2 regions of the Pseudalkalibacillus sp. A8 genome follow, and region 1 is predicted to be linked to the other one. Evidence: riboswitches for the same ligand, from Rfam matches in the RefSeq annotation. Region 1 holds a riboswitch; the other holds the start of a gene.
What was found. Region 1 has a riboswitch for cyclic di-GMP ahead of ACJROX_RS15825 (anti-repressor SinI family protein). Riboswitches for the same ligand answer to the same signal wherever they lie in the genome.
Positions count from the first base shown of each region.

Region 2: linked by a shared signal. The riboswitch ahead of ACJROX_RS28745 (DUF5667 domain-containing protein) and the one ahead of ACJROX_RS15825 (anti-repressor SinI family protein) in region 1 are both predicted to bind cyclic di-GMP.

Region 1 covers NZ_CP174509.1:3,071,886-3,086,847, reverse strand. The annotation lists gene ACJROX_RS15850 (type 1 glutamine amidotransferase domain-containing protein) at 183-719, opposite strand; gene ACJROX_RS15845 (reverse transcriptase-like protein) at 862-1,254, shown strand; gene ACJROX_RS15840 (NAD(P)-dependent oxidoreductase) at 1,458-2,336, opposite strand; gene ACJROX_RS15835 (5'-3' exonuclease H3TH domain-containing protein) at 2,440-3,315, opposite strand; RNA gene ssrS (6S RNA) at 3,573-3,757, opposite strand; cyclic di-GMP riboswitch class I at 4,050-4,135, shown strand; gene ACJROX_RS15825 (anti-repressor SinI family protein) at 4,167-4,310, shown strand; gene ACJROX_RS15820 (helix-turn-helix domain-containing protein) at 4,384-4,716, shown strand; gene ACJROX_RS15815 (helix-turn-helix domain-containing protein) at 4,749-5,060, opposite strand; gene ACJROX_RS15810 (hypothetical protein) at 5,092-5,343, opposite strand; gene ACJROX_RS15805 (class D sortase) at 5,362-5,967, opposite strand; gene ACJROX_RS15800 (LPXTG cell wall anchor domain-containing protein) at 5,973-6,665, opposite strand; gene ACJROX_RS15795 (TasA family protein) at 6,782-7,378, opposite strand; gene sipW (signal peptidase I SipW) at 7,458-8,030, opposite strand; gene ACJROX_RS15785 (hypothetical protein) at 8,045-8,659, opposite strand; gene ACJROX_RS15780 (hypothetical protein) at 9,017-9,160, opposite strand; gene ACJROX_RS15775 (hypothetical protein) at 9,394-9,525, opposite strand; gene ACJROX_RS15770 (DNA alkylation repair protein) at 9,624-9,884, shown strand; gene ACJROX_RS15765 (hypothetical protein) at 9,913-11,445, opposite strand; gene ACJROX_RS15760 (hypothetical protein) at 11,565-11,813, opposite strand; gene ACJROX_RS15755 (hypothetical protein) at 11,922-12,272, opposite strand; gene ACJROX_RS15750 (hypothetical protein) at 12,454-12,963, opposite strand; gene ACJROX_RS15745 (peptidase) at 13,286-14,542, opposite strand; gene ACJROX_RS15740 (3-oxoacid CoA-transferase subunit B) at 14,568-14,962, opposite strand, start outside.
Region 2 covers NZ_CP174509.1:5,753,108-5,768,069, reverse strand. The annotation lists gene fabZ (3-hydroxyacyl-ACP dehydratase FabZ) at 1-374, shown strand, start outside; gene kynB (arylformamidase) at 402-1,019, shown strand; gene ACJROX_RS28755 (hypothetical protein) at 1,168-1,371, shown strand; gene ACJROX_RS28750 (glutathione peroxidase) at 1,702-2,184, shown strand; cyclic di-GMP riboswitch class I at 2,470-2,553, shown strand; gene ACJROX_RS28745 (DUF5667 domain-containing protein) at 2,682-3,815, shown strand; gene ACJROX_RS28740 (DUF2569 domain-containing protein) at 3,941-4,477, opposite strand; gene ACJROX_RS28735 (GNAT family N-acetyltransferase) at 4,559-5,332, opposite strand; gene ACJROX_RS28730 (acyltransferase) at 5,532-6,593, shown strand; gene ACJROX_RS28725 (IS1182 family transposase) at 6,738-8,225, opposite strand; gene ACJROX_RS28720 (penicillin-binding transpeptidase domain-containing protein) at 8,425-10,440, shown strand; gene ACJROX_RS28715 (flagellar motor protein MotB) at 10,688-11,380, opposite strand; gene ACJROX_RS28710 (hypothetical protein) at 11,386-12,951, opposite strand; gene ACJROX_RS28705 (aspartyl-phosphate phosphatase Spo0E family protein) at 13,230-13,406, opposite strand; gene ACJROX_RS28700 (5'-nucleotidase C-terminal domain-containing protein) at 13,672-14,962, shown strand, end outside.

The sequences.
Region 1 (14,962 bases):
TAACCTGGACTTGCACCGAAATATTTTTAGTTTGCTATAAATTAATCCGGATTTGCACCGAAATAATTCCCATATGCTTTAAATTAAATCTAACTTCCACTTTAAGTATTCCATTTCTTGTTTTATTTTATTGATGGACAGGTTGTTAATATACCAAGAGAAAACCACTCACAGTGGAGTGGTTAATCTCTTGTGCTTCCATTTTCTAAAACTGAGATCAGTTCCCGCAAGTAATCTGGAAGATCAGGCGGCCTTCGACTGGAAACAAGATGACCGTCTACGATGACGGATTCATCATGCCATTCCGCACCAGCGTTCCTCATATCGTCCTTGATTCCAGGGGTACTCGTCACCACTTTATTGTTCAATATATCAGCAGAAATCAGAACCCATCCAGCATGACAGATTTGTCCGATCACCCGCTTCTGATTGTCCATATACTGCACGATTTCCAACACTTTTGAATCACGGCGCAATTTATCAGGTGCCCATCCGCCAGGGACGAGAACACCATCGTATTCATAGTAGTTCACATCATCATAACTGTAATCCGCAACTGCCGGAACACCATATTTCCCTTTATACGTTTTATTTTCCTCTTTACCGACAAGGTGCACCGTGGCTCCTTCTTCCCGCAAACGGAGTAAAGGATACCATAGTTCAAGGTCCTCAAAGTCATTTTCTACAAAAGCCAATATACGTTTATTCGACAGCCTCATCATCTGAACCTCCTTTTAAATAAGATTCGTTGTAATAACCTTCTTGAAGGCCGTACTCTTATCCACTGGGGATATGGAGTACTTTTACCCGGTTTCTATGATAAGATAAACGTTAGGATTAACAATAAAAAAGGTGATAAGTATGATAGATGTATACGTTGATGGTGCTAGCTCTGGAAATCCCGGCCCCTCTGGTGCGGGCATTTTTATCAAAGGGTTACCGGATGGACCCGAATCCTATTCGATCCCACTCGGGACGATGACCAACCATGAAGCCGAATACCATGCCGTCATCCATGCTTTGAAAATTTGTATCAATAAACAATATAAGATCGTTTCCTTCCGAACTGATTCCCAGCTTGTCGAGCAAGCCGTCGATAAAGAATACGTAAAGAAGAATCTGTATCAGCCTCTTCTCCAACAGATCCTTCTTTTAAAAGATGAACTTGATCTCTTTTTCATCAAATGGATTCCAAGTTCGCAAAATAAAAACGCAGATAAGCTCGCCCGTTCAGCAATTCAGTTGAATGGATAAAATAACCTTTCCGCTTTTTTAAGGCTCTGTTATTCTTCAATGATGATTTTTTCGAAATTCCCTCCCTTTCCGTGGGCGGTTCGCAAGCCACCTCACTCGAGCCTTGTCCCAGGGTCTTGCCTGGCTCGCTTTTCCCGCAAGAGTGTCAGGAATTTCGCTTAAAGAACTTTGCTATGACAGCGCCTTATTTAAGAGAGGCTTTTTTACTGAGTTTGGTACCATTTGATCAAAGCTTGAGTCCCGCAGTCTTCCTCTCCTTTTTCAGCCAGGGATTTATAAAGTGAAAGCGATAATTCCAATCCAGGAGTTGTCATCCCCATTTCTTTAGCTGACTCTAAGGCAATGGTCATGTCTTTGATGAAGTGTTTGATATAGAAGCCAGGCTTGTCATCCTCTGCGATCATCCGAGGAGCCAAGTTACTCAACGACCAGCTTCCAGCAGCCCCTGTCGTAATGCTTTCTAAAACTTTTGTTGGATCAAGCCCTGCCTTTTCCGCATAGACGATCGCTTCACAAACGCCGATCATATTGGAGGCAATCGCGATCTGGTTGCACATTTTCGTATGCTGGCCTGCGCCTGCTTTTCCTTGTAGGATGATATTCCCCCCGATCACTTCAAAAATCGGCTTGACTGCCTCAAAGACTTCCGGATCTCCACCGACCATGATGGCAAGTTTACCATTTCGAGCACCGATATCCCCGCCTGAAACCGGAGCATCCAATGCGAAGATTTTATTCGTCAATGCTTGTTCATAGATTTCTTTGGCAAGCATCGGGCTTGATGTCGTCATGTCGATGACGTAAGAATGAGACTTAGCATTTTCGAGGATTCCGTTTTCTCCGAAATAAATTTCTTTTACATCATGCGGATAACCGACCATCGTTATAGTGATATTCGATTCTGAAGCAAGTTCCGCTACTGAATTTTTCCACACCGCTCCTGCTTCCAGGAGTTCTTCGGCTTTTGACTTGGTCCTCGTATGGACCAAAACCTCATAACCCGCATCAAGCAAGTTTTTTGTCATGCTTTTTCCCATTACCCCTGTACCGATAAATCCGATCGTCGCTTCTTTTATATCCATATTGCCCTCCTTGCGATCTGAAAATTCTTATAATTATAATGATAGCCGAGGTTGTTTTCTTAGACAACTAAAAAACCCCGCTATATTAAAGCGAGGTTTCATCTTACATTCTAACACGCAATTCGAGTCGTTCCACTTCTCCTCTTAATTTGTCGCGATCCAGTCTCAGGGAGAAACCATCCCATGGTGTTTCTTTCAAGATCCCAATCTCCGTATCGATGGTGACCAGCTCTTTACTTAAAAATGCCATTTCACGCCCAGCCGCAATCTTTTTCAAATAGCGTTTGAAGATCGGATCAAGTTCCTCCTCTTCGTAAATCGCTTCAACCGTTCCGTATTGCTGGATCATCGGCAGTGCCGCCTTTTCACCGACACCATGAACACCGGGAATGTTATCACTTTTGTCACCTAACAATGCTTTCACATCGATCCACTGAGCTGGCGTAATCCCGTATTCATCGGTAAAATGTTTGAGGGTATATGCATTTTCTTCTTTTTTCTTAGCAATGATTTGCGAAACTTTGTTGGTAAGAAGCTGAAGCAAGTCGCGATCATTACTATAAATAAAACACTCCCCATCCATTTCCTCTGACCACCGGCGCGACAACGTTCCGATGATATCATCTGCTTCGTATGGACTGATCGTCAATTGAGTTACCCCGACGATATCGAGAAGCTCGGTTATCGTATTGTATTGCTGGATCAAAGGCTCCGGCAATTCATTGCGCGTATCCTTATAATCTGGAAAGCGCTGACGACGCAGCGTTTCTTCTCGCTTCACGTCCCACGCAATCACAATATGCGAAGGGTTGTACATCTCGATCAGGTTTAATAGCTTCTGCACTTTAACCCGAAGCGCATTCGTGTATAAACCCTGGCTGTTTTTCGTCAGTTCATGATCTTCACGGCCGTAACTTGTCGCAAAATAACATCGGCTCAACAAATTGAAACCATCAATTATGATAAAACGGTTTTCCATGTTCCCATCCCCTTTTCCCGTCAAAATCCTTTTACCATTGTAGCATAAAAGAAAAGCGTAAGTGCCCCTGTTTAGCCAAGAAGGTCACTGGAAGTCCAACGAGGAGGCTGTCGCCGCCGCAGTAGGGCTGAAGTGATTCAAGTGGCTGGGTGCTGGAGCTAGACAGTGTTTCTATGAAATTTTATACTTTCTTAATTCTTAAAAAAGAAAGCTGGCTCTCGAGTTTGCGTACTCTTGGAGCCAGCTTGTTTTAATATGTAATCCCCGCACTTGCCGTGACACTTCATGACTCATAAACCCACATTAGTAGGTGGGTACCCGCATCAATCCGTTCGTCTTCCGCTTCCGAAGTTGCGGCATGACGTCTAGATCGAGATATAAGGTTCCCTTTGTCATGTCATCGGTTTAAGACATAAACGTGTCACTAACAATGCAGGAACTTAATTATATCGAGGAATAGTTTTTTTGTAAAGTTCGATGCTATTCTTTTATAAGTGTTATTTTTCGGAAAGGATTAGGTAGTACAACTGATCGTAATAGAACAACAAACTTTTCTAAATAAAACTTTTATCACATTTTTTTGTATATCTTTTCCTTGTAAGCTCGCACATTCAGGTACTTTGTCGTAATTTTTTGAAGTTTTGACAAAATTAGAACTTATTTTCAGCGTAATCCTACAACCTTTGTATTATGCAACATCTATTATATAAGTATTATCTGGGCACAATACCCTCCTGTTCAAAAGGCAAACCCATCGAAAGGCGGGGACGCAAAGTCACAGATCTAAGGTATTCTTTACTACGATGGCTGGTCTACCAAGAGGAAGTATACTTTGTAGGGGGAATGTATGAGTGGAAAAGCTTCAAGATCGAGAAAAATTGGATGTTGAATGGATTGAATTAATGAAGGTCGCAAAACAAGTTGGTTTGACGAAGAATGAAATAAGGGATTTTATCGGAAAATTCCCAATAAAATCCTTGGAGCAAAAGGCATAAACCCGCATACATAAGCTATTTTTTCAGATTGTTTATGGTATAATTGAATTAATTATACTAAAGGAGTTCACAAATGATCGGGGATCGTCTTAAACACTACAGAAATCAAAAAGGGATGTCATTGTCCGAACTTGCTGATAGAGCTGGAGTCGCGAAATCCTACTTGAGCTCAATTGAACGCAATCTACAAACCAATCCTTCTATCCAATTCCTAGAAAAAATTTCTAATGTATTGAATGTTCCTCTAGACAGTTTATTGCATGACTCTGTTGATGTTGAGTCTGACGATCTGGACCAAGGATGGATGAAACTAGTACAAGAAGCTATGGAATCCGGAGTATCGAAAGAAGAATTCAGAAGTTTCCTAGAGTACAACAAATGGAAAAAACAACAAGACAATAATTAAGCACCGCAAACATTTACTGTTTAGCAGTGCTTTTATTTTGCTCCAAGTTTCATGTCTTTTTGTTGAAAAATGAAGTTACGAATCTCTTTCCTTGATAAACCTAGCTCTATAGCCTCTTTCATAAGTTTTAACCACTCTGGATCTACGAATAACTCCTCCAGTTCATACAAATCCAAACCTAGTTCCTTCGAAACCCTCATCATTTTAAAGAATGAGGGGTTTTGTATTTTTCCATTCTCTAAATTTAATATGTAAGCTTCGGTAATTTGTACACGTTCAGCTAGTTCAATGACCGAAATTTGCCGCTCTAACCTTGCATCCCTAATCTTGCTCCATAAGTACATCTGTAGGATCCCACCCTCTAATAGTTCATTGTTATGTTTTAATATCAATCAACGTACCTACTTTTAATTCCCTAAATAGAATTTCATCATCCTGAATGAAGATCTTAAGGTTTCTATTTTTCTGTTCTAGTTTTTCGATTACATATTTCGTGTATGAATACGGGCACTTTCCCATCACGTGGTTATTGATTGAAATTTCGCCGATGTCGTCATTATGGTATTTAAGACTGATCTTTCGGTTGTTGATATAAGAGATATAATCACCATTCAATCTGCGAATCATGGGTAAACCCCCTTTTCTTTATGGATTTTTAAGTGTCCCTTGAACTATCAAGCGGTGAGTAGGATCTTTCATCGGGTCACAGGTAATGAGAGTAACAATGTTTTCGGAAGGATCTAATTTTAGAACAGAAGTGTCTTCTGGAAGGACTCTAGTTAAGTCATATACGATATATGTGTATGTTTTTTCTTTTGTCTTTATTATGATTTCATCACCGGGCTTCACTTCGTTTAGACGGTTGAAGTCTTTCCCGTACGTATAACTGCGGTGTGCAGCGATAGCAGAATTCCCTGCCTGACCTAAGGGAGAAGTCCCTTCCAAATGTCCTGCACCTTTCTTTAGATTAGATAAGGTAGCTCCTTCTAAAACTGGTAATTTGACATCGATTCCAGGAATCTCAACCATACCAACCAATTCACCACTAGAAGGAGCCTTTGTACTTTCCGTATCTGAAGCATAAACCGTTGATAACGAAGTGAAACTCTGTTCAGCTTTAAATGAGTCTGCTTGATTCCACTCTTCAAGTAACTGATCCTGTTGATAGAGGCTGTGTTGTGACTTTAGGAAAGGAAAGATAGTGATTCCGACACCGATGAGAAATATGAAAAATCCTAGAAGCAATCTCATAATGACTACCTTCTTAACCGGATTCGAGGTCGATCACGATTCAAGCGTTTACGCATGATACCGACACCTAAACCAGCTAACATGATTCCAGATAAGTAATACCAAATTGGATTGGATTCTCCTGTTTGTGGTAAGCGTCCATCTTTAGATGGAGGTGTCTTTTCATTTGGTGAACCACCTTCACTTGGTATTTCAGTATCTTTTGGAGGCACGGATTCTTTGTTACCTTCAGCAGTAAAAACTAAATCGAACGATGTATCTAACCCTTGAAATTCATTTCCAGATTCAGGTGGGAAAGTGACAGTGACAACGAACTCTTCACTATTGTGATGGGCTAGCTCCCGTTCAGCTAAACTTCCAAATTTACTAAGTTTATCTTGAAATAAAATATGACCGTCTTGATCTTGAACTTTCATTTCTAACTGTTCATAAAGTTTTTCAGATCCCTCTTTAAACTTTGCCAATGTGTTGTATTTAAAATCTACATTTCCATCGTTTTCAATAATAATTTTTCGTTCTGCCCAATCCCCTGGTTTTAAGTTTTTAATATCAAACAAATAGTTAGCAGGAGAAGTACTTATATCTATCACTGAAGGACTCTCGTCAGCACCAGTATTCATGACAGGCTGATAGAAAACATTCACTAACATGACTACGCTATATATCATTACTAATTGTATTAGTATTTTTTTAACCATTATGACAATGACTCCTCTATAATAATTTTATATTGGATAAGGAGTTTCTCATTTTTCATACTAAATAATAGGAAGGTGGGATGATCCCACCTTCCCATCATTCAAGAATATTGAAGTTATCTTTCTTCACCATCAGTTTGGTTACCAGTAAATGTCCATTGGAGATTCAATGAATCTTGTTGGAATTCATTCTGATCACTACCATCATCAACAAATTCAAATTGCACGTAAAGTAAATCACTAGAACCTGCCACTAACCCTTCGCTACCCCATCTATCTCCGAAGATATGCTCCCATGTATCTTTTACTGCTTCAGGAGACATCGCAGATAGCTGAGCGAGAGTAGTTGAATAAACTGGTACGTCTAACTTATCAACATTAAAGAGGAAATTAACTCGAATATGCTCACCCAAATCACGAGTGTTATTGGATCCATGATCATTAACAGTATAAGCATTATCTAGGACAACATTCTTAATATCCAATGTACCGCCGTTAACAAGTTCCAAAGAACGAATCATAGTATCTCCAGGCTTTAAGTTGTCTACATCAATGATTGTGGTTGGATCAACTGATAGATCTAATTTACCTGCCGCAAAAGTATTACTTGCTGCGGCTGTGTCACTAAAGTATGCATAAGTCCCTCCCCCAACTAATGCTAATCCTAGTGCTGCTGATGCTACGCCCAAACCTAACTTCTTCTTAATACTCATATTTTCCCTTTTCCTCCTTCACCCACTTGGGTATGTAAAGTTTTTATTTTGAATCCGCAATAGCGGAAATTCAACACAACTAATTACTTGATGTGGTACCAGACTCTTCTTTTTTGGGTACCTCAATTTCTCTAATTGCTTTCAAGATCGAGTAAGCTGAATATATTATCAACAGTACTCCTGGTAGGATTAACAGTATGGCCGTACCGAGCTTTGAATTTGCAAAGTTCATAAAGTATCCTAGAAAAGGAATGTTGAAACCGTTATATTTACCGACAACGTTTTTTGATAGTACTGGATTTAGATCCACTCCATCATTGTTGTCTCCTTTTGTGATGTACTGTACATGGTTCTCCGTTTTTTTAACCTCAAAAATTCTATGAGTTATTAATTTTTCAGCATCTTCCTTAAAGGTAATGATGTCATCCTTTTTTAAAGATTCCTTATTGACCGACGGATCGATTATAATAACAGATCCAGTATCAAATGTAGGTTCCATCGATCCAGATAAAACTGATTTTAGTTGATAACCGAAGAAATTCGGTTCCCCACCCGAAGCCTTTGTACTTACCACCATGAAAATCATCACAATGAATACTGCAAATAATAACCATGAGGTAATGTTACTGATCCATTTTAAAACTGTTTTCATATGCATCACTCCGTTTATTCTGATTTATCAGTTGATTTAGCTTTCTTTTCAACTTCTTGATTTGCTTCTTTTTCACCATTTTCATTTTCTTTATTTTCTGGTTCTGATTTATTGCTCGTTGTTGTTGCTTCTTCAGTCTCTGTTGAAGCCGAATTAGCTGGTGTATTAGATTCTTCTTTTACGTCATCAGATTGATTACTAGTATCTGTTTTTGTTTCAGTCTCATCCGATTTACTATCTGAACTTTCCTGTTCCGTATCTTGTTGCAGTTCTTCAGTGCTTGAATTATCGGTATTGTCTTTTTCTTTACCTTTTTCTGAACAAGAGGCGCTGGTGTGATCATCACAATCATCATTGTTATGTCCTGGATTGTCTGGATCTGTATGGTTCCCAGTATCCTCGTCACCATTTTCCGGTCCATTTCCTATCCCCGCATTATCTTTACAGATTTCTTTATGGGATTTTTTATAAGTTTTATCTGCGCAAAAATCAATTGCTGCTGTTATCGTTCCATTTACTTGACTTGAATCGCTAAAGAATGAATAAGTATTCTGAACGGTAAAACCAAATAGGAAGAAAATAAAAAGCATTAATGTGAAATTAAGGATTAGTCTAAATTTTTTCTTCAATTTATTTGGCGAACTCCGCGTTCTTCTTTTTCTACTAGGTAGTTCAAGCAACCATTTCACCTACTTTTCTGATAGGTTGGAAATTTAATGTTCTTTTTAAAGAACGTTAAATGATTGGATTATATACCTATATAACGAACGTGAAAACCTGTGGAATCAGTCATATTGTTCGTTTTAAAGAAATTATTCTTAAATTACCTTCCTATTCCTTTAATTTTCTTACTTTTTCAACTTTTTTACTATTTCTTTTAAAGAACTGGCCTAAATACATACATCATTTAAAATAGGTTACGTTCTTTAAAATGAACATAATTTCATTAAAAAACTTGATGATCGGCCATCAAGTTTAATAAGGGGTTATTTCGTTACTGTTTTTAACTTTACTTCATGTATTGCTCTGAGGAAGATTTGGACTTCTGCTTTGATAGTCCAAGCTTTTTGGCTTCGGAGGATCAGTGCAACCCATTCTTTGTCTATGCTTTCGATACGGGAATCGTTCATTCAACTTTTATGTTTCTGCTTAAAATGAATTTCTTTCTAGTTACTAAAAAGATAAACAAACAAAAAACCCCATCTTTAAACAGATCGGGTCGGTTGCACTCGTAACTCCACACATTTCCAAGTGTCCACTTTTGAAATGCATTTCACTTGTCTCCCACCAATACGTTTTACTCAGTCTTATTATAATACGTCTTTTTACCTAAACTAACACTGTTTTTCGGAAAATTACAACATTATTCACTTTGCATCTTTTTAACTTCGCTATCTGCATAGTTTGGTATGTCGGCTGCTTTTGAGCGTTCTTCCATCTTTTTAGCATTGTTGTTGCGTTGTGCGTTGGCGTTCCCTTTCTTTTGTCTGCCCATCATTCAACCCTCCTGACTTATGTTTTTTCTTAGTATGGACCATTTGCTGTTCATAATTCTTTTTTTCTTGGTCATTCTAAAGATAGGAGGTGTTCGTTATGAGTGGACCTTATTTATGTCCAGGCTGTAAAACAAATCGAACCCGCTTCAATGTGATTGAACAGATTCCAAAAGGTGTAAAGCTGGATCCGCAATCTGGTGATGTCGTTGAGGAGTTCTCCAACGATAACCTGGAAGTGTTTCATATGCCTTACCAGGGCTCGCAATATCGTGTTCAATGCGGAGCTTGCGGCTTGATTGATAACGAGGAAACGTTTCAAGCTCGTGCACGGTCATCACAAAACCCATTTTTATCGTAGAAAAAAGCACCCGTAAAAAAGGTGCTTTTTAATTCTTTAAATTAACTGTTAGTTCATTTTCATCAAATTCGATATACCTTGGTATATTCAACAATCTTATATTTATTTCATCAAGTTGATCGAAATCCTCTTTTTCGATACCGAAATATTGTTCCTGGGCGAACCTATCTTCATCTGATTCAATCCAATGAGAGTACTCCCCCCGTGACTTTACTGATTTGCCATTTTGATCTGTAACTTCATAGAACGCTTGTGCTTCCCCATAAAAAGGAGTGTCTGGATTCTCTTTTCGAAATTCTAGAAATTCCGTGTAATTATTTAAATGAAGATTTTGCATCTCCTTATTCGCTTTTATTGAAATGAAAAATCCATATTCATATTCCCTTGGTCCATGAACATTCTTACCTAATTTCGTCAACTTGAATTCAATCCCATTCACCTGGCCAATTTCACGATTAATTTCAATACTGTCTGATCCTGCCTCTATTTGGTTACGAAATTCTTTTAGATCTTCTGGAGTAATGGCATGCGATAATTCTTCATCAGTCGGAAATGAACCACCTAAAATTTTCAAGTTAATTTCCTCAGTATCTAAAAAGTTCATCTGTTGATAATGCGGTAGCCCGATAAACCGTTGACCATCAGGACCGGATTGGAGTGGAGCAAAGTCTATATGATCATTGTATTTATAATTTAATCTTGTGAATTCGTAAGGGGAATCCAAGTCCACGTTCAGCTGGCTGAAATGCAGCCTCATTTCGAAATCCGTGAACGTAATTTTCGAATCTTTCCTTAAAGTTACAGTTTCATTGATCGGCTTCTTTTCTAATAACGGGTTCCAGCTTTTGAAATCATAATTAACATAGAGATCATCGATCGCATAGGATTTTTCACTATTATTTTTAGTTTTTTGGATTAATTGGATGTCCCCTAATTCGAATTTATTTATATTTGTGATGGCTTCTGCATTGTATGTATGGGCTTGTTGGACTCCTATCCACTTAGAAAATTCTTGATGTTTTTTTTCACTAAATTCAGGTTCAAGCCATGTACGGCGATATAGGCGATTTTTATAAACGACACCATCATGATGCCAAAAGGTGGCTCCTGGCTGGTTTCTACTTCCCACCGCCAGTTCAAATGGCTCTTTTCCATCCAAATGATAGGCCAATCGATTCACTTTCAAGAATGGGATATCTTCCGGGTCTTCATCAAATGGTGATAAATCCAGACTGTATGTTACCAGTAGACGCATGTCTTCGTTCCATACAGAGTCAACTCTGAACTTACGCTGTTCCTCTAAGATATTCACTTCAACATCATCGATTTCCGTCATAAGGTCATATTTATCAATCAGTTCGAATTCTTCAGGATTGTAATTTGGGACAATTTTACTTAACTTCTCTTTCAGTTCACTTTCATTCTCGGCAACATCGAATTTTTCCTTATCAACCGCAAATGAAGATCGTTCTTTTTCCTGGAACTTATCGGTTATAAAAATGAATGCTATCAAAATCAAGATAACTGGGATGATTTTGATGTATTTACTTTTTCCTTTCATCATTTCCCCCTCACAACGGTTTAAGCTTACAATCAGTCTATTTTTTTAGTGGTATCGTGATTTCTTCAGCATTGAATTTTACCGGCTTTGAAAAATGGAACATCCGGAATGACAATCCGTCAGACTCCATGAAATCGGCTGTTTCGATTGCGATTTCGAATGAACTCTCCTTTGGAGTAGAGTGTCCACTGATTCCAAGTAACTGAACAGGACTCACCTTTGTCGTTTTTGACGTCGATATAGGCATTGGATTCGATCCGTTTAGATTCTTGGCTCTGTTCTTTTTGCATATGGACACCAAAATAATCGCGGAACCAAAATTGACCATGATCTTCCCCACCACTTTCCATCGTCACAAAAATTTTCACGAAATTTTGATCTGAATTTTCAAAATCCATACCGTTTAATTTGAAGGATAGTCCGCTGGACAAAGTCCCAATATCCCGATGGAAATCCAAAAATGATGAATCGGTCGTCTACTGATGTTTGAAATCCGTAATATCATCTTGAGTGATTTCGAATTGAATTTCTTCATCTGTCGGGATCATTGCACCATTGAATTTTATTTGCAATTCGACTTTGGAATTGGTCTCGTCAGCCCAGAGGTATGTTTCCCCTTTTTCATCATAGTAAAGTTCAGACCAGTAGTCCCTTCCGTTGAATTGATAAGAATAATTGGAGAATCGTTTCTCATCGGGTTTCACATCAACATACAGGCGATTTTGGTGTAGAAGGATTTCGAGCCGTTTTAAATCTAATTCATTTTCTTCATCTAGTGATAAAGTGTGATCGATCTCAATGGTTTCAAGGAAATTGTTTTTCTTCATGAAACTCATTTTGGATTGACACATCTTCGAGTGGTTGCTTTAGGCCGCTATCATTCAGTTGAAGTGTAGAAAGCGTTATGTTATTGACTTCTTGTAAGTTCTTTTCGAATACCTCATGTTTATCTTCAGTCTTTGAATCGCTCCAACTCAACACTTCTTCATAAGCATCATACAGCCTTGGTTAAATCCATATGCTACGATACATCCTGTCGTTATAAACGAAACCGTCGTTGGTGTAACGGGTACGGTTTTCAATCTCGTTCGTACTATAAAAATCGGCAGGGATGTCAATCGATTTTCCATTTTGATGATGGAGAGTAAGTCCCCCAACATCGAGATACGGAACGTCTTTCGGGTTCTGATCCGGAAGCAATAGATTCGCACTATATAAAAGGTAAACCTCATGATTGTTGCTCCAAGCTTCATGAATCTGGACCGTGCGTTTACTTCCCATCACAGGTATGGTTTTATTATCAAACGTTTGTATCAAGCCATGTTGTTCGGCTTTCTTTAGTATCTCCATACCATAGCCTGAAGTTGTTTGCTCATATAATTTGACCTCTTCATATGTATCAACGACGGTGAAATCCTTCTCATCTGCATTTCCAGTGACGTTCTCTTGTTTTTGTATATGTTCACTTATAAAAAGAAATCCCGCTAAGACCAATAGGATAGGGATGATCTTTTTCACTACTATGTTTCTATTGATTTCTTTCTACCCCCTCCTTCATCATACTACCATAAATACTATTTTTTAGGAGTATTCATCTATATTTTCTAGTATTCTTCAAATTAAACGCTTTGTTAATGTCATTGTTGATTTATGCAAATTTCCCTCCCTTTCCGCGGGCGATCCGCTAGCCTCCTCGCTCGTTCCTCGCTGCGGGGTCTCGCATTTCCCGCTGGAGTGTCGCAAATTTCGCTTTAGAAAGTTTCCTAAAAAAATATCACTCTTTAAAAAAGGCAAATTAAAAAAACCTCACCTGCGTAAGATGAAGTCTTTCTAAATCGTATCATTCACCGCCGCACCAGTCGTAGATGACGAGGGCAAAAATTTCCGCTGCCTGGAACACTTTTTTAAGCTCGATATATTCATTCGGGTAATGGGCATAAGCGGTTACACCAGGTCCAAAGACGATTGATGGCGTGTTGCCGACTTGTGTCAACAGGCCGCCGTCTGTCCCCCAGGGTGAGGCTTCGATTTCTGGTTCAGTTCCGAGTACCTCTTTAAATCGATGTTGTAAAATCCCCATCAGTTCGTGTTCTAAATCAATTGACCCCGGAAGCCATTGTGCACCGAACCATTCGATTTGGACAGGATGTTTTTCAAACCATTCGTCTTCAATATTTCTCATCGCATCTTCAAACTCCGCCTTCACATCTTCTAATGTTTCCTGTGGACCGACTCCGACACGACCTTCTATTAAAATTTCATCCGGTACAGACGATGGCCAGCTGCCGCCCTGGATTTTACCGATGTTGATCGGCAGCGGGATCGGTGTTTTCGCATAAAGCGGGTCGTCCACCCGGTCATTGCGTACTTTTTCAAGCTTTTGGATCGTCTTGATGACAGGCATCGCTTTTTCAATCGCACTGACGCCCTCATAACGTGTACCGCCATGTGCCGACACACCGAACACCTTCAAGCGGAACCACATGGATCCTTGCTGTTTCGGGAAGATTTTCATGTTGGTCGGTTCAGGAACGAGGGCTGCATCTGCTGTATATCCTCGTAATACAGCTGCAAGCGTCCCTGCCCCGCCGCTTTCCTCTTCTATGACACTATGAAAAAGGACATCACCTTTCAGCTTGACCCCTGACTCTTTCAAACATTGGATCGCGAGTAAAAGAGAAAGGTTACCGCCTTTCATGTCGGTGACGCCTCGTCCATACATTTTTCCATTTTCAATATGACCGCTGTAAGGATCATAGTCCCATTGATTGAGATCCCCTGCCGGTACGACATCGATATGACCGTTAAGAACGATCGATTTCCCGCCGCCTGTGCCTTTCCAGGTTCCGACTACATTCGGACTTTTAGAAAAATCTGTTCTTGTTGCACAAAAATATGAATGATTCAAGAACTCATCTTCATACGGAATCCAATAATCGACTTCAAGACCTAATTTTTCAAGATGATCCCGGACTAACTTCTGGACACCTTCTTCGTTTTCTTGAACACTACCTTCTTGGACTAGCTTCTGTAGCAATCTGGTTGCTTCATCTTTGTTATGGTCGATCCACTGTTTCACTTTCGCCTGCAACACCAATCGCCTCCTTCCTACTATGTAATTTTCAAGAATTGATCGTCAAAGTCCTGCTGACTTTGAATGTCGCTTCTGTTGCTTCTTTAATTTCCTTTAGTGAGTATGGGTGCATGATTTCGATCAGTTCGAGGCCGTTGTCATTCACTTCGAAAACCGCCATCTCGGTGATGATCATATTCGCGCCTTTTTGGACAGTAAGTGGCAAACGGCAGCGATGGACGATTTTGGAGCCGCCATCCTTATTCGTATGGTTCATGAGAACGATCACTTTCTTCGCTTTTTGTGCGAGGTCGATGGCACCACCCATTCCAGGGACTCGTTTTCCCGGAACGATCCAGTTGGCGATGTCTCCTTCTTCACTCACTTCAAGTGCACCCAGGATCGTCATGTCGAGATACCCTTTGCGGATGATTCCGAATGCTG
Region 2 (14,962 bases), 2.7 Mb from region 1:
ACAAAATTCTTGAAGTTGAAGAAGGTAAACATGCAACCGGGATTAAAAATGTGACCGCAAATGAAGACTTTTTCAATGGACATTTCCCTGAATATCCTGTCATGCCGGGTGTTTTGATCGTAGAGGCACTTGCTCAGGTGGGAGCGGTTGCCCTTCTAAAAAAAGAAGAAAATCGTGGACGTCTGGCCTTTTTTGCAGGTATCGACAAATGCCGTTTTAAAAGACAAGTACGCCCGGGAGATCAATTACGCCTTGAAGTGGAATTGACGCGAGTCCGTGGTTCGATGGGGAAAGGACAGGCTGTTGCAACCGTCGATGGTGAGGTCGCTTGTGAAGCTGAAATCATGTTCGCGTTAGGTGAAAAGAAAGAATAGATAGCTATTATAAGGGGAGATTTGCTGATGAAAATTTGGGACATTTCTCAACCGCTGAAGGAGGGAGTGCCAACATGGCCTGGCGATACTCCCTTTTCTTTTAAATTGAACTGGACGAAAGAAGAGACTGGATCCGTGAACGTCGGAAGTCTGACGTTGAGTACCCATACAGGAACACATGTAGATGCACCGTTTCATTTTGACAATGATGGTAAAAAGATGCTGGATCTCCAGCCGGAGCTTTACGTTGGCGATACACTCGTCGTCCATCTAGAAGACCGTGATTCGATAAAACCTGAGGATCTGGAATGTTATGATTTAAGTAAAGTAGAGCGATTGCTTATAAAAACCGGATCCTGGACAGACCGAAGTAAGTTTCCGGAATCGATCACCTACCTTTCAGAAGAACTTGCGCCATTTTTAAAAGAAAAAGGCATCCGTCTGATTGGAGTGGATGTTCCTTCCGTCGACCAGGTAGATTCAAAGGATTTGGCTGCACATCATGGTTTACTAAACAACGACATTCATATCCTTGAAAGTGTCATTCTGGATGATGTCGAGGAAGGCGTCTATGAACTGATCGCATTGCCATTGCCGCTAACTGAATCCGATGCCAGCCCGGTCAGAGCCATTTTACGAAGATGATTGTTAAGTGAATGTTAGTGCGGTGTTAAAATCGTTAGGAATGTTTATGCATTCAGTAAAATTACCCAATTTTAACGGAAAATGCTCTATATTGTAAGTAGCTGGTACACAGCCAGCAAAAAAACTTGCGATACAAGGAGTGGTTACCGTGAAAAAAAGCTTTCTCGCTAAACTTGGCTCTGCATTATTCGCAATTATGTTAATAACAGCATGTAACGGAACGGAAGAAGAACCAACGGAACCAACTAATGGGGAACCAACTAATGAAGAACCAACTAATGGAGAACCAACCGAAGAAGAAACGAACACTGAAGAAAGTGGTGAAGGCGAATCTTCTGAAAACGGTTCTTGATTTTAAACTGAAACCGTAGGCACACTGTCCTACCTCCCTACCCTCATTTATGAGCTGCCCAATGCAGCTCTATTTTTTTGTTTTTGAATGCTGTACAATGGATGCTGTACCAGGCACGACAGTTTACCCCTTGCTGCAACTGGGTTTGTGAGAAGTACCAGGCACCGATCAGGAAGTCAGTATTCCCAAGGGGTCTGAATCGGTACCTGGCACCGAGCATTATAAAGAGGATAAATCAATATCCATAAGGCTGGCTTTTTATATTTTAAAAGATACTTTTGACTTATATGTTGGGGATTGCTAATTTTTAAATTAAAAGGAGGCGGTTCTATGAGTAGTGTTCATGATTTTTCGGCCAAGACGATTACAGGAGAAGATAAGAAATTAGCGGATTATAAAGGGAAAGTGCTGATGATTGTCAATACGGCAAGCAAATGCGGTTTCACCCCCCAGTATGAGGGGTTGCAGAAACTGTACGATACTTATAAGGACCAGGGTTTCGAAGTACTGGGCTTTCCCAGCAACCAATTCATGAATCAGGAACCCGGATCAGAACAAGACATTCAAGAGTTCTGTCAAGTCAATTATGGGGTAAGCTTTCCCATGTTCAGTAAAGTGGATGTCAAAGGCAAAGATGCCCATCCTCTATTCAAACACCTGGTAAAGGAAGCACCTGGTTTGCTTTCTAATCAGGTAAAATGGAACTTCACCAAGTTTCTCGTCGATCAAGAGGGTAGAGTAATCAATAGGTACGCCCCTAAAACCAACCCCGAAAATATGGAAGAAGACGTTCAAAAATTGCTGAGCCGGTAATATGGTGTTGGACGAGTCCTTACTCGTCCTTTTTATCTCCAGTATAGGCTTCGCATAGGATTACAAAGTAAGATTCGACTACTCAAATTAATTCCTGAATCTTTCAGTAATGAAAGCGTTAACATAATGATTCAGGCCTTTAAGACTAGTCTATAAATCCTAAACATAAAAGAATCACCGATTAACTGTGTTATGTGATATAAAAGTACTATAAATCATCTGGAAAAACGGGTATATTTTACTTGGAAAATCTTGTCGAATTCTTGTATCCTACAAGTAATGAAAAGTGGATAAAGGCAAAGCTATCGAAAGGTAGTGACGCAAAGCTAAAGGGACTAACGGTTTTACCTATGTCAGCCAGTTGCCTAGGACCAGTAACACATACATATATTGGTACCCCAAGAGGGTCCTATGGCATATTCCTGGGTTGAAAGCTTCTTACAGCCTTGGCAATCTGCTTTTTTTTTATGAATAAAGGACAGAGGGGAATGAAAGACATGCTAAAAAAATGGATCGCAACGATCAGCGCAGCTTCACTTTTACTATTTGGAGCTTCACCTGGTGCGTTTGCAAACACGGATGAAGCTACACCAACGGTAGATGTGTCCGATGAAACATCTACAGAGCAAGAAACTACAAACGAAGAAGAGAATACAACTAAAGAAAATACTGAAGAAAGTACCGAAGAGGAATCTTCAGAAGATGGTACTGAAGAAGAGTCTACTAATGAAGAAATATTAGAAGAGGAACCTACTGAAGAAGTAGAGGAACCATCCTTATTACCAGGGTACTTTTTCTATTTTGTTAAAAAGATGGTCGAGAATGTTCGTCTAGCTGTTACTTTTGCTGAGTATGAAGAGGCAAAAATTTTAGCGGATATCGCAGCTACTCGTATCGCTGAGGCAAATGCACTTTTTGCTGCAGGTGAAGATGAATTGGCTCAAGAGACGCTTGAGGAAGCCTTGAAAGCTCAAGAAGCTGCAATGGAGAAATCTGAAGAAGTAGAGTCTTCAGAAGAAACTGGTGAAGAATCTACTGAAGATGAAGAAGGTACAGAAAACGAGGGAACTACTGAAGAAGGAACTGGGGATGAAGACAGTTCTGAAGAAGACGAGCTTCAGGTAAAATTATCACAAAACATCGATGCATTACTCGGAGCGCTCATAAATGTACCAAACCCTAATGCTCAAGATGCCTTAATGAGAAATGTTCAGAGAGCCTTTGTAAAACTAGATGATAAGATTGCCAAGCTAGAAGAAAAAAATAGTGAAGACCTCGTTCAAGAAGAAGAAGCTAAAGAAGAAACCGAGGCTCCTGAAGGAGAAGAAACTGAAGGAACTGAAGAAACTAACACTGAAATTGAGGAACAACATAAAAAAGCAGAAAAAGCTGAAGAAAAAGCAGAAAAACGACTTGCAAAAGCGGAAGAAAAGGCCGGAAAAGCTCAAGAAAAGCGTGAAAAAGCCAACGAAGACCGAGGAAAAGCCATGCAAGATCGTGACGGTGATAAAAATCGTAAAAACGATAAGCAAGGCAATGAACGCGGAAACAAAGGCAACGGTAAAGAAAATGGAAAAGGCAATGGCAAAGGTAACGGTAATGGAAATGGGAACGGAAACGGCAGAAACTAACATCGGCTACCCTAAGGAGACCTCCACGCACTCAGCGGAGGTCTCTTTCTTTGTTACGGTGGCAGGCACTAATTACAACCTCAACAGTGCCAAGGGCTCTAAAAAGTACCTGGTACAAATATTTTTTATACTGATATTCCATTGCCGGATAGGGGTGGGCGTATGCTTGTCTGTTTTAGGAATGTTACTTTGACTCGTTTGGATTTTAATAAGTATGGGACCCAGATCAAGCATGAAATCAACGAACCGATTTGTTGTCTGTAGGATTGATTTTTAATGTAAGCAAGCATTTCTTCCGAGATAGGGAGTGAGCTGAAAATCCAGTTCGTCACGAAACCATCGGCGAGTGAATAAATGGTCACACCGACCAGAAAGTAAATCATAAACTTCGGAAACGACGGGCTTCTTTGGAACAATAGCCACAATGCGATCAATGATAAGATTATGATTACATAATCAACAGCTGCGCCGATAAAAAAAGTGGGGGCAAACCATGCGTGATACATCCCGTTACCTGGTTCAGTCAACAAACTCCATGCCGGCGTATCATAAACGGTTACGTAACTCTGATAAAGAGCATAGAGGCGAATGATCGGGACTAATAAAAGACCTGCGACAATCAAAATCAACCATCCAGCGATCCCTTCGAGTTTAGATCCCATAATGATCTCCTTTCGATTCCTAAATCTACTTTTTAATACCCTGAAACCAGCCAAGAGAAACTGGAGCATACGACCCAAATTTCAGCTTCTTTTAAACACTTCATATTTCCCTGAATCTTCAAACCCCAACTTTCGTAAAATCGGTTCTGAAGTGCCTTTCCGAGCTTGAGTGACGAGCCAGTTACTTCCGTATGAACTCGCAAGCTCCATTCGTTTTGATAAAAGAGCATGGTAAATGCCTTGCTTCCGGTACTCAGCTAAAACTCCGGTCCCTGCAAGATACATAGCCTCGCCATCCGTGCTGAACCGATATCCGGCATATCCCACTGCACGTGTGCCATCCATGACAATCAAAAAACCGCCCCTGCATTTAGGATCCCTCAAGTATTCAAGCCTTTGCCGGACCAACGTTTCTTTTGTCGCGTCATCATATCCCCAGATTTTTGCGGCTACATCTACAAAATGCCTGACATCCTGTTCATCAACTACACTTCCCACCGCATACGGCATCTCAACTTTTTCCCATCGGTCAACTACTTTGACGAGCCCATAATAAGTGTCCTCATATTCAAGCCCCAACGACTGAACTTTCAAAACCAGATCCTCAGGTGCTGAATCAGGTCCAACCCACCAGGAGAAAGGATTCTCATCATAAAAGTGCTCGATTTCCCTGGATAATGCCAAGAATTCTTCCACAGATTCTACTTTTACTTTTACAACTTTGTTGGATAAAATACTTGAAGAGCCTTTCGTCCTATACATCATTAGCTCCGGCCGTTCCACATACTCAACATTGTCCGGGATACTTTCGTAATCCCACATTACCCCGGGCACATATTTCCACAATTGATCCATTGGTGTTTTAAGCCTCTTTTCTCTCTAATAAAAGCCATTTCGTCCCATGACGTAAAAATCCTGCAACTTAATCTTTACAAATGAGGAAGATTAGTGTCAACCTAACTTTTTACATAAATTGTAAATGAAACTATAGTCACTTTCCCCCCATTATCGGCGAACTGATAAATGTAATGACGTTAGGGGGGAGGTTTTACTAGTGGAGAAAACACTTGAGAAACCTAAAGGAAAATTTTTTGAAGAGATTCATTTTTTACGGGCATTTGCTTGTATTGGTGTGGTTCTTGTACACCTTAGTGCAAGCTATTATAATCAACATGGCCAGACCTTCAATTGGCTGACTTTTGCATTGAATCAGCTAGGGCGCTTTGGCACACCAACATTTGCCTTGATCAGTGGGTTTTTATTATTCCATCAAGTAAAAGCAAAAGGATTTGATTTTCAAAGGTTTTTAAAATCCCGATTCACAAAAATCATAATGCCATTTGTGGTTTGGAGTGTTTTTTATCTTCTGATCAAAGTAATCGTGTTGAATGCAACCTTGCCATCTGGACAAGATTTTATAGAATCTTTCTTAATGGGAGCTTCTTTTTACCATTTGTATTTCATGGTTATCGTTATCCAATTTTATTTCGTCTTTCCAATGTTACAAGCAATTAGAACAAAGTTATCATGGATGATAGCTTTGATTGTCTCATTTATAGTAAGTGCATTTTTTATAAATCTATCGAATTTCATATCCGTTCAAGAAGGCTTAGGAGCTCTTTTGAATAACCGTGTTTTCATTTTTACATGGATTTTTTATTTCATATTCGGTGGGTTCTTAGCATATTATTGGCGTTCAATAACAAAGCTTGTGACCAGCCAGGCTAAATTACTAATTTTAATAGCAATGGTATATGTATTAGCCATTTATGAATATCAAATAATGGGTTCGATTCCTTCAAATCGGATGACGAATTTGATTAATATTCCTTTATTAAGTATAGCTGTCATCGGACTGTTCCCGGTCATCCAGAGCAGACGAATCCTTTATGGTCCTTTAAAATTGATCGGAACACTATCGATGGGGATCTATCTCGTCCATCCCTTAGTATTGTTGTTTTTGAATCAAGTTTTACCACACACCGCATGGGCGACCAGAGGATTACCGATTATGTATATACTCGTGATGCTGCTCTCAATTGGAATCGTCCAGGCAATCCGAAAATTATCATTTGTACAGTATATCATTCCGGTACCGCGCATGCAGAACAAATAAATAACATCAACAAAAAGACTCTTTTTCAGAGAGTCCTGCAAAATAGGGCGAAAAAATCTTTAATAGAGAAAAATCCACCAGTTAGAAAAGTTGATCTTAACTTTCTGGTGGATTTTTACATGTTTCAAGAAGTATGGGCTGATATTACACATTTCCCAGCTCATTTTGTGGTAATAATTTTGTCATTCTTTTAATGTTTACAGCGAACACCGAGAGATAGGTTTGTATTTTCATACCTAATAAACCACGGTATTTCGCCCTGGTTAACCCATGGAATCTTTTTAATTCCGCATTCTTATGCTCTATAGATGGACGTACCTTTTTCCGTTCTTGATACTCTTCCGAGTCTAAGTACTTCATTTGTTGTTGATGTTCTTCAGAAATGATCCGAATGGAGTATGTTTTTGATTTTTTCCCCTCTTTATAACACCCTTCTTTTAACGGACATTCTTTACATATATCAACGTCAAAATAAAAAGTGTTCATTTGGTTTGTTCCAGTATCTTTTTTACCCGTTCGAGCTTTTCGAATACTATGGTGTCCTGCTGGACAAATCACTTGATCTCTTTCTTTATCATATTGAAAGTTGTCCTCTTCTCGTGCTCCATAAACAGATGGATTGAGTGGGATGGATGCTGTGATTAAATTTTGTTGTAAGTAGGATAAATTATGCTTAGATGAGTAAGCCGTATCAGCGAGAATTTCGTTAACTTCCATTCCACCAGCTTTAGATTGGTTCACTAATTCTTTTAATTGCTTACCGTCATCTACATTTCCTGGAGTGACCTGAACACCCGTAATAATTTCTTCTTCGGTCATCGCAAGATGATTCTTATAACCATAAAAGGATTTTGTAGTAGACTTCCATCCAAAACGCGCATCCGGGTCTACTGCTGACAGAATCCCTTTCTTCGAAAGAAGCCTTTCGTCTTCGACAATTCTCTTTGCGGTCTCCAGCTTATCCTTTATCGCGCCTTCCGCATCTGGAAGAGCCTGTTCGATTTGTTCACCTAAATGGGCTAAATACCGAAGCATTTCTTTAGCTTGTTCTTCCTCTGGAATATCATTAAGCTTTGGAGCTTTAGGTAATTTTTTATGTAGTTTGGTATGTTGTTTTTTAACGGCTCTGGAGAGCCTTGAAGCTGCTTTTGTTAGCACTTGTAGAGGCGAACGCTTACTTGCGTTTGCTTGGGCATGTGTAGAATCTAAAATGAGTGCTTTCGATTGGATGATCCCTTTTTCCTGGCACTGCTTGACGAGTTCTTCCAATACTTCCTCTACACGATTAGCTCCTAATCGATGGTTTCGAAATCGACTTAATTGTGTAGGATGGGGTAAAGAACTTTCGGGATTCAATCGTAAAAACCACTTATAAGCTAAATGTAAATTGGCATCTTGAATGACTTGATCATCGGATAAATCATATAAGGTCTGGATGAGAAGAATTCGAAGTAGTAACTCTGGTTCAGTCGCTGGTCGTCCGTAATACATACAATATGATTCCTTCGTAAGGTCATATATAAATGAAAAATCAACCACCTTATCGATTTTCTTTAATAGGTGATCTTCTGGTATTAAATTGTACAACTCGGCATGAAAGGAAAGAGTTTCTTGATATTGATCTTTTAACATTTATCCAATTCCTTTGCATTTTTCTTTCATCATATCAAAAAACGCCCCGAAGGGCGCTTTTTCCAGTTACTGTATTCGTTTTGCAGGACTCTCTTTCAGGGGTCTTTTTTGTTTTTTCAAAGAGAATCATTAAATAAGAAAAATAAAGAAGATAATGGTAATATAGAAGAAGTGAGTCAAAGTTTAGGGGGGATCAGACTTGCGGAAATCAATATTCATTCTAATTTGTCTCGTTTTCAGCCTCGTCGGTTGCTCTGACAAACCGAAGCCTGAAACGACGTTTGAAAGCTACATGAAGGCATGGGAAAAACAGGACTATGCCAAAATGTACAGCCTTTTATCAGAAGAATCGAAAAAGCAGATTACAGAAGAGAAATTTGTTGAACGGTATACGAACATTTATGAAGGTATCAATATGAGTAATTTGAAAGCTACATATAAATTACCGGGGGAAGAGCAGAAATACGATGAAGAGGATAAGCCGACGTTCGATTATACGGTAAAAATGGATACGCTCGCTGGTCCGCTTGAGACTTCCTATCAAGCAGAACTCGTCTATGAAAAAGGTGAAGACAGTGAGAAATGGGCAATCAACTGGAGTCCATCGATGATCTTCGCTGGCATGGAAGAAGGGGATACCATTTCAGCCACAACGATCAAGCCTGAACGCGGTGAAATTTTTGATGTAAATGGTGAGGGACTTGCGATCAATGGTGTAGTTCAAGAGGTCGGTCTTGTACCATCTTGGCTGAAAGAAGATGAAGAAGAGGTAAAAGAAAAGCTATCGAAATTGATCGATGTTCCGGTTGAGGAAATTGAGAAAGCTTTAAACCAATCCTGGGTCCAACCAGATTCCTTTGTCCCTCTAGAGGTGTTGGCGAACGATGACCGAGAGAAGATTGAAGCGATCCGACCGCTTAATGGGACTAAATTACAAGAGAAAAAAGCACGGGTCTACCCATTGAAAGCGGCCGCGGCACATTTGACAGGCTATGTCGGCGCTGTTAATGCTGATGAGTTGGAGAAAAAGAAAGACGAGGGATACACGGCTCAAGACATCATCGGTAAAACAGGCCTCGAACGAGCACTTGAAAAAGAATTGAGAGGTCAGCTCGGTGGTGAAATCGTCAACAAGGATACAGATGGAACAACAAAGGATATCCTTGCTAAAAACGAACCCGTTGACGGGAAAGATTATACACTGACGATTGATTCAGTTGTCCAGTCATCGCTTTTCCATCAAATGCGGAAGGACGAAGGTTCAGCAGCTGCGCTTAACCCGACCACCGGGGAAGTCTTAGCACTTGTCAGTACACCTTCTTATGACCCGAATTTAGGGGTAACTGGTGAAAAGTACAATAGGCTTGCAAATGACCCTTCTGTACCGTTGAGGAATCGTTTCAGCAATACGTACGCACCAGGATCCACTTTCAAGCCGATCACTGCTGCAATTGGACTTGAAACAGATGCAATCGATCCTGCTTCGGAAAAGAAGATCCCGGCAAACAACCGTTGGCAAAAGGATTCTTGGGGCGGGAATCATTACATCACTCGTGTCCCAAGTCCGGACACGCAAGTCAATTTACAGGATGCACTTGTCCGATCGGATAATATCTATTTTGCGATGGCGATGTTAGATATTGGTGGGGATGCGTTTTTACAAGAGTCCAAGAAGTTCGGTTTTGATGAAAAAATACCATTCCCGCTTGGTATCGAGTCCTCACAAATCATTAATGGAGGGTTCTCGAGTGAAGGTCAGCTTGCTGATAGTGGATACGGCCAGGGACAGGTAGAAATGAGCACTCTTCATTTAGGGCTGACATACACGCCGTTTGTTACAAAAGGGACGATGGTCAAGCCGATTCTTTTTACGGATGAAGAAAAATCGCAAACCTGGAAAGAGAATGTGATCAGTGAGGAAACAGCGAACACGATTGTGAATGATCTCGTGCAAGTGGTTGAAAGTCCGAATGGTACAGCAAATGATGTGAAGCTTGCCAACGTAAAAATTGCAGGCAAAACAGGTACGGCTGAATTGAAAAAATCGAAGGATGATAAAGAAGGGACAGAAAACGGCTGGTTCGTCGCCTGGAACACCGAAAACCCTTCTCTTCTCATCTCGATGATGATCGAAGACGTTAAAAAACGCAATGGCAGTCATTACGTCACGCCGAAAGTGGAGAAAGTCTTCGAGGATATCCTCGTAACCGAATAAAACACGTACGGTTGTCGGAAATTGAAAGCGGACTATAGTATGCCTCCGCCCGAATGATGTGTTTTAGTGGCTGGGATGATTTGCATTTTTTTGTTGTATATTTAAGAAAAAGAAGGAGTTCTGCCAGTTATCTTGCAGGACTCCTTTTAAAATACAAAATACGCATTTATTAAAGGGATCGGCTTATAAATTCCGAAATCGGCTCATAATTCCAGAAATCAAGCTGATTTTTTAGTACAGTCCTCAGCTAATATTCGTTGATGATCCCTTTAAGTTTATTCTGCCATTTTTCATCGTCTAAAATGATCTGGAACGAAATCCGCCGGTTCTTCTGAAGGGATTTGTCTGAACTTCCTTCTGCTATCGGCTTATATTCCGAATAGCCAGTCGCCGCAATGTATTGGGCGTATTTTTGCTCTTTGAACTTCGGATTGACTTCGGCCATGTACTTGACGACCGCAACGGCACGTTCAGTAGAAAGAGTCCAGTTGTCATAAGGAACTGAATCGGTATGCCCCTCGATCAGAATGATGTAGAGGTAGCGGCTCAACTCCTGCTCATCAATGATTTGGACCAGGGCGTCGGAAAGCTGTGCCAACACCTTTTTCCCTTGCGGACTGATTTCAGCACTACCGGTATCAAATAAAATGTTACCTTCAACCGCGATCGTGTTGTTCGGACCGCGGACGATCTTATCCTTCCCGACGTTCTCCTCAAGCCGTTTTTCAATCAGATCAGAAATATGTTTTTTAACATCGGCCACCTTTGCGAGCTCATGCCTTACTTCAGTCTGCTCATAAGCGTTATAGATACTCTGGATGTAAGCGATGATCGCGATGAACAGCATGACAAGGACCATCATCGCCATCATGTCTGTGAAGGACGGCCAGAAATAGCTCTTCGTTCCTTCCTCTTCGTTACGCCATCTTCTTTTTCGCATCGGCATCACCGGTGGGTTGTGTCATGCACAGTAATCCGACGTGGCTCATAATCCCGTTCATAGCGTGTGTTTTGTGTTTGGACGGTCGCATCCAGCAAGCGCTGTAACACATGGTAGACATCGCCGAAATATTGATGTGTCTGTTTGAATTCCCGCGACAAGTTTTGATAAACGGAGTCAAGTGCCCTGATGAGTTCGCGCATCTCCTGATCCCGTCCAGGTTCTTGTCTCGCTTGTCGTTCACGGTCAAACATATAGCCGAGCTGGTCGATGAAATCACGCTTGAATGTTTCGATCGTGCCATACCAGGCTTTTTCAAGGTGTTGAACTGAGCCGGCGAAGGACTCTGAAGCCCTGCCGTATTGCTCGGTTTTATCCTGATACCTGTAAAACCATTCGTCGTTTTGCTGTGCCATTTTCCGTTCGAAGTCTTCCTGCTTCGTTTCATATCGGGAAAGGACGGATTCCACGCCAGCGACGAGGGAACGTCCGAGTTCTTCGGCTTTCTTTTGAGATTCTTCAATCATGCGATCGGAGTGTTTCATCACATGTTCCATACGCTTTTGTCCTTGCTCAAGCTGTTCACTCGTCCGTTTGTATTGCTTTTCAAAGCCAGAGACATGATCGTTGAGCTTTGCAAGACTTTTATCAACTGAATGCTGGACAGATTCAAGCTTCGTGATCGTTTCTGAAAAACGGTCTCCGAACATGACGAGGACATCGGTGCTTTGTTTGAACTGCTCCGTATGATCCCTTTGTGCGGTTAAAATTCCTTTGACATCCTCCATCGCATCCTCAAGACCGGACGTGAAACCGACCATTTTTTCACTAAAATCGCCGATACTTTCCTGGAAGCTTTCCTGGACCTTCGATACGAGGCGATCCAGCAGACGCTCAAGGGAATCTTTTGGTTTTTCATTTTGCAGCTGTTCTTGTACGACGTGGTCGAGGACACCTTCTGCCTCTGCTAAAACCCGGTCCTGCAAGTAGCTGAGGGACGTGCCGCCAGTCAGGAAACCGGATTGCACGAAAGAGAGAAGAAGTGAGCTGCCGATTCCGGCGATACTGGTGACGAAAGCGATGCTCATCCCTCTGAACGGTTCTGAAATCGCAGCGACGATCGCTGAAACGGACAGATTGCCTTCACCAGGTTGGTTCCCGATGCTGACAAGTGTATCCTGCATCGCCATGATAGCAATCGTCAGACCTACGAATGTTCCGAGAACCCCGACGATGATCGCGAGGGAGGGCAAACCATGCAACAAGCGGATGATGTTGCCTGTCGGGACACGGAAAATGCCGAGAACCCGGATTGGCTGCTGCATCAAATGCTTTTCAACGAGGACTGGACTGTTTACATTTGAAACCCCGGAGAGATGAAAGTTCCGGTAGTCCTCAATCGCATCATTCATCCACCTCGACCCCCGGCCAGCCTGAACAGTAGCTACATCAATCTGCCTGAGCTCCTTCAGCCAATCGGCCAATTTTATACGTGCTTGGATGTTGCCGATGATTCCAAAAAGGGTGATGAACCCAATAATCCCAATGACAATGATCGTTATGTTTTCCAAGCTGCATTCCCCCTTGTCTACTCTCAGTCTATGAAAGTAACTAGGAGAACTTGCCCAATTTTATTAAACATCCCGGTGCCAGGTACCAAAACAAACCCCTTGGGACCGTAGAGATTTGAAATGGTGCCTGGCACCGATCTGAAAGCCTTCTCCCACAAGGGGTTTGAAAGTGTACCAGGCACCATTAACCGGTACAGCCCACCCCTACATAAAGAAAACCACCGCTTTTTAAGACGGTGGTTACTAAAAGTTATGTATTATCCTACAAAAACCAAAAATCAGTTCTGTACTTTTGCCTTTTGTATGATATTGAGTTTTTCGTCAAGCTCCTGGCTTATCTTAACGATGGTTGGATCTGAGTAGTTTTTTAGCCTTCTACTATACTCGTACATTAACTTCTGCATAGAATAGACTTCTTCATTATCTTTAGTCTGCATTGTTTTAGTAGTTTTCATCAAAATCCTCCAAGGTCAGACATTATTCAATCGTGAGTGAAGTAATAATTTTACATTAATGTCGAATCATTGTAAATAGAAAAATAGTTTAATAGGCCTATTCAGCTATTCTTGTAAAAATAGGGCAATAATTGCGGTTGTCAGACTGCATCATGGTAAACTGGAACGATTTATTTATATTTTACAATAAATCCATTAAACATTAAACAAAATCTAGTAGAGTTAGAAATAAAGGGAAGAAAATTCAATTTTAGGAGGTCTTTACATGTATCACCAGGTTACTCGGAAATGGACGACCTTAATAGCTTTGATTGCTATGCTTGTCACATTGCTGCCTATGGGCGTTGTCCAAGCAGAAACGACCATTCCGATTTCAGAAGCCAAGACCCAGAATGGCCAGACAGTGACAGTAGAAGGTGTTGTGACTGCGGATTTTACAGCTAGTAATCTATCAGCTTACATACAAGATGACACCGCAGGCATCAACGTTTTTTCTTTCAATGAAAATCTAGCAGACTTGAACATAGGTCAAGAGATTCAAGTTACAGGAGAAATCACTTCTTATCGAGGGTTGACTGAAATTGAGCCTCAATCCATTGAGATTCTATCAGAAGATAACGATCTACCCGAGCCTCAGCCGACTGAGCTCTCCACTCTATATAATAACGAAGCTGAACCGCTGGAAGGATCCCTTGTCAACGTCACAGGATACATACAATCGATTCCTTCTAGTCCAGCTGGCGGCGGCTATAACATTTCATTCATCGATGACACGATGCAAGGTGTGTTCCTCCGTATCGAAGGAGCAACAGACATCGAGGTCACCGAGCTTGAAGAAGGCAAATGGTATAACGTTACGGCTGTTGTAGGCCAATATGATGACTACCAACTTTTACCGACAAAATCAGAAGATCTTAGATTACTAGAAGACCAACCTCCGGCACCACAACCGGAAGAAACGTATGAAGCGACAGTTGAGCGAGTAGTGGATGGTGACACGGTACGCATAAATGACCCAGTGCTTGGGGCGTCCAATGTTCGTATGCTTTCAATTGATACGCCGGAAACGAACTATGAGGGTCAGTCGCAAGGTGAGCATGCAGAAGCAGCGACTGCAGAACTTCAACGCTTGCTGCCAGTTGGAACCGAAATCACACTCGAAGTAGGCGAAGAGCCGCTTGATAATTACGGGCGTTTACTCGCCCATGTCCACAAAGGAGATATGGACATCAATAAGGAAATGGTCCGCTTAGGACGGGCCGTGCCATATTTCATCTATCCAAACATGGAGCATTTCGAGGCTTACAGCAGTGCTGCTGAAGAAGCGATTGAAAACGGCCGCGGCATGTGGGATCCGGATAACCCGATCGAAGAGCTGCCGTATGAGTTCCGCTTTAACCTTCGCGGCGGTCCAGATAAATTTGTCGGGGATTATTTTACAAAAGAATATGTAGTACCCGAAAAATGGGAAGATAACCCTGTTCAAAACCGCGTCTTTTTCTTTGAAGAGCAAGATGCGATCGATGCAGGTTATACGGCGGCAGATGATGGAGGTT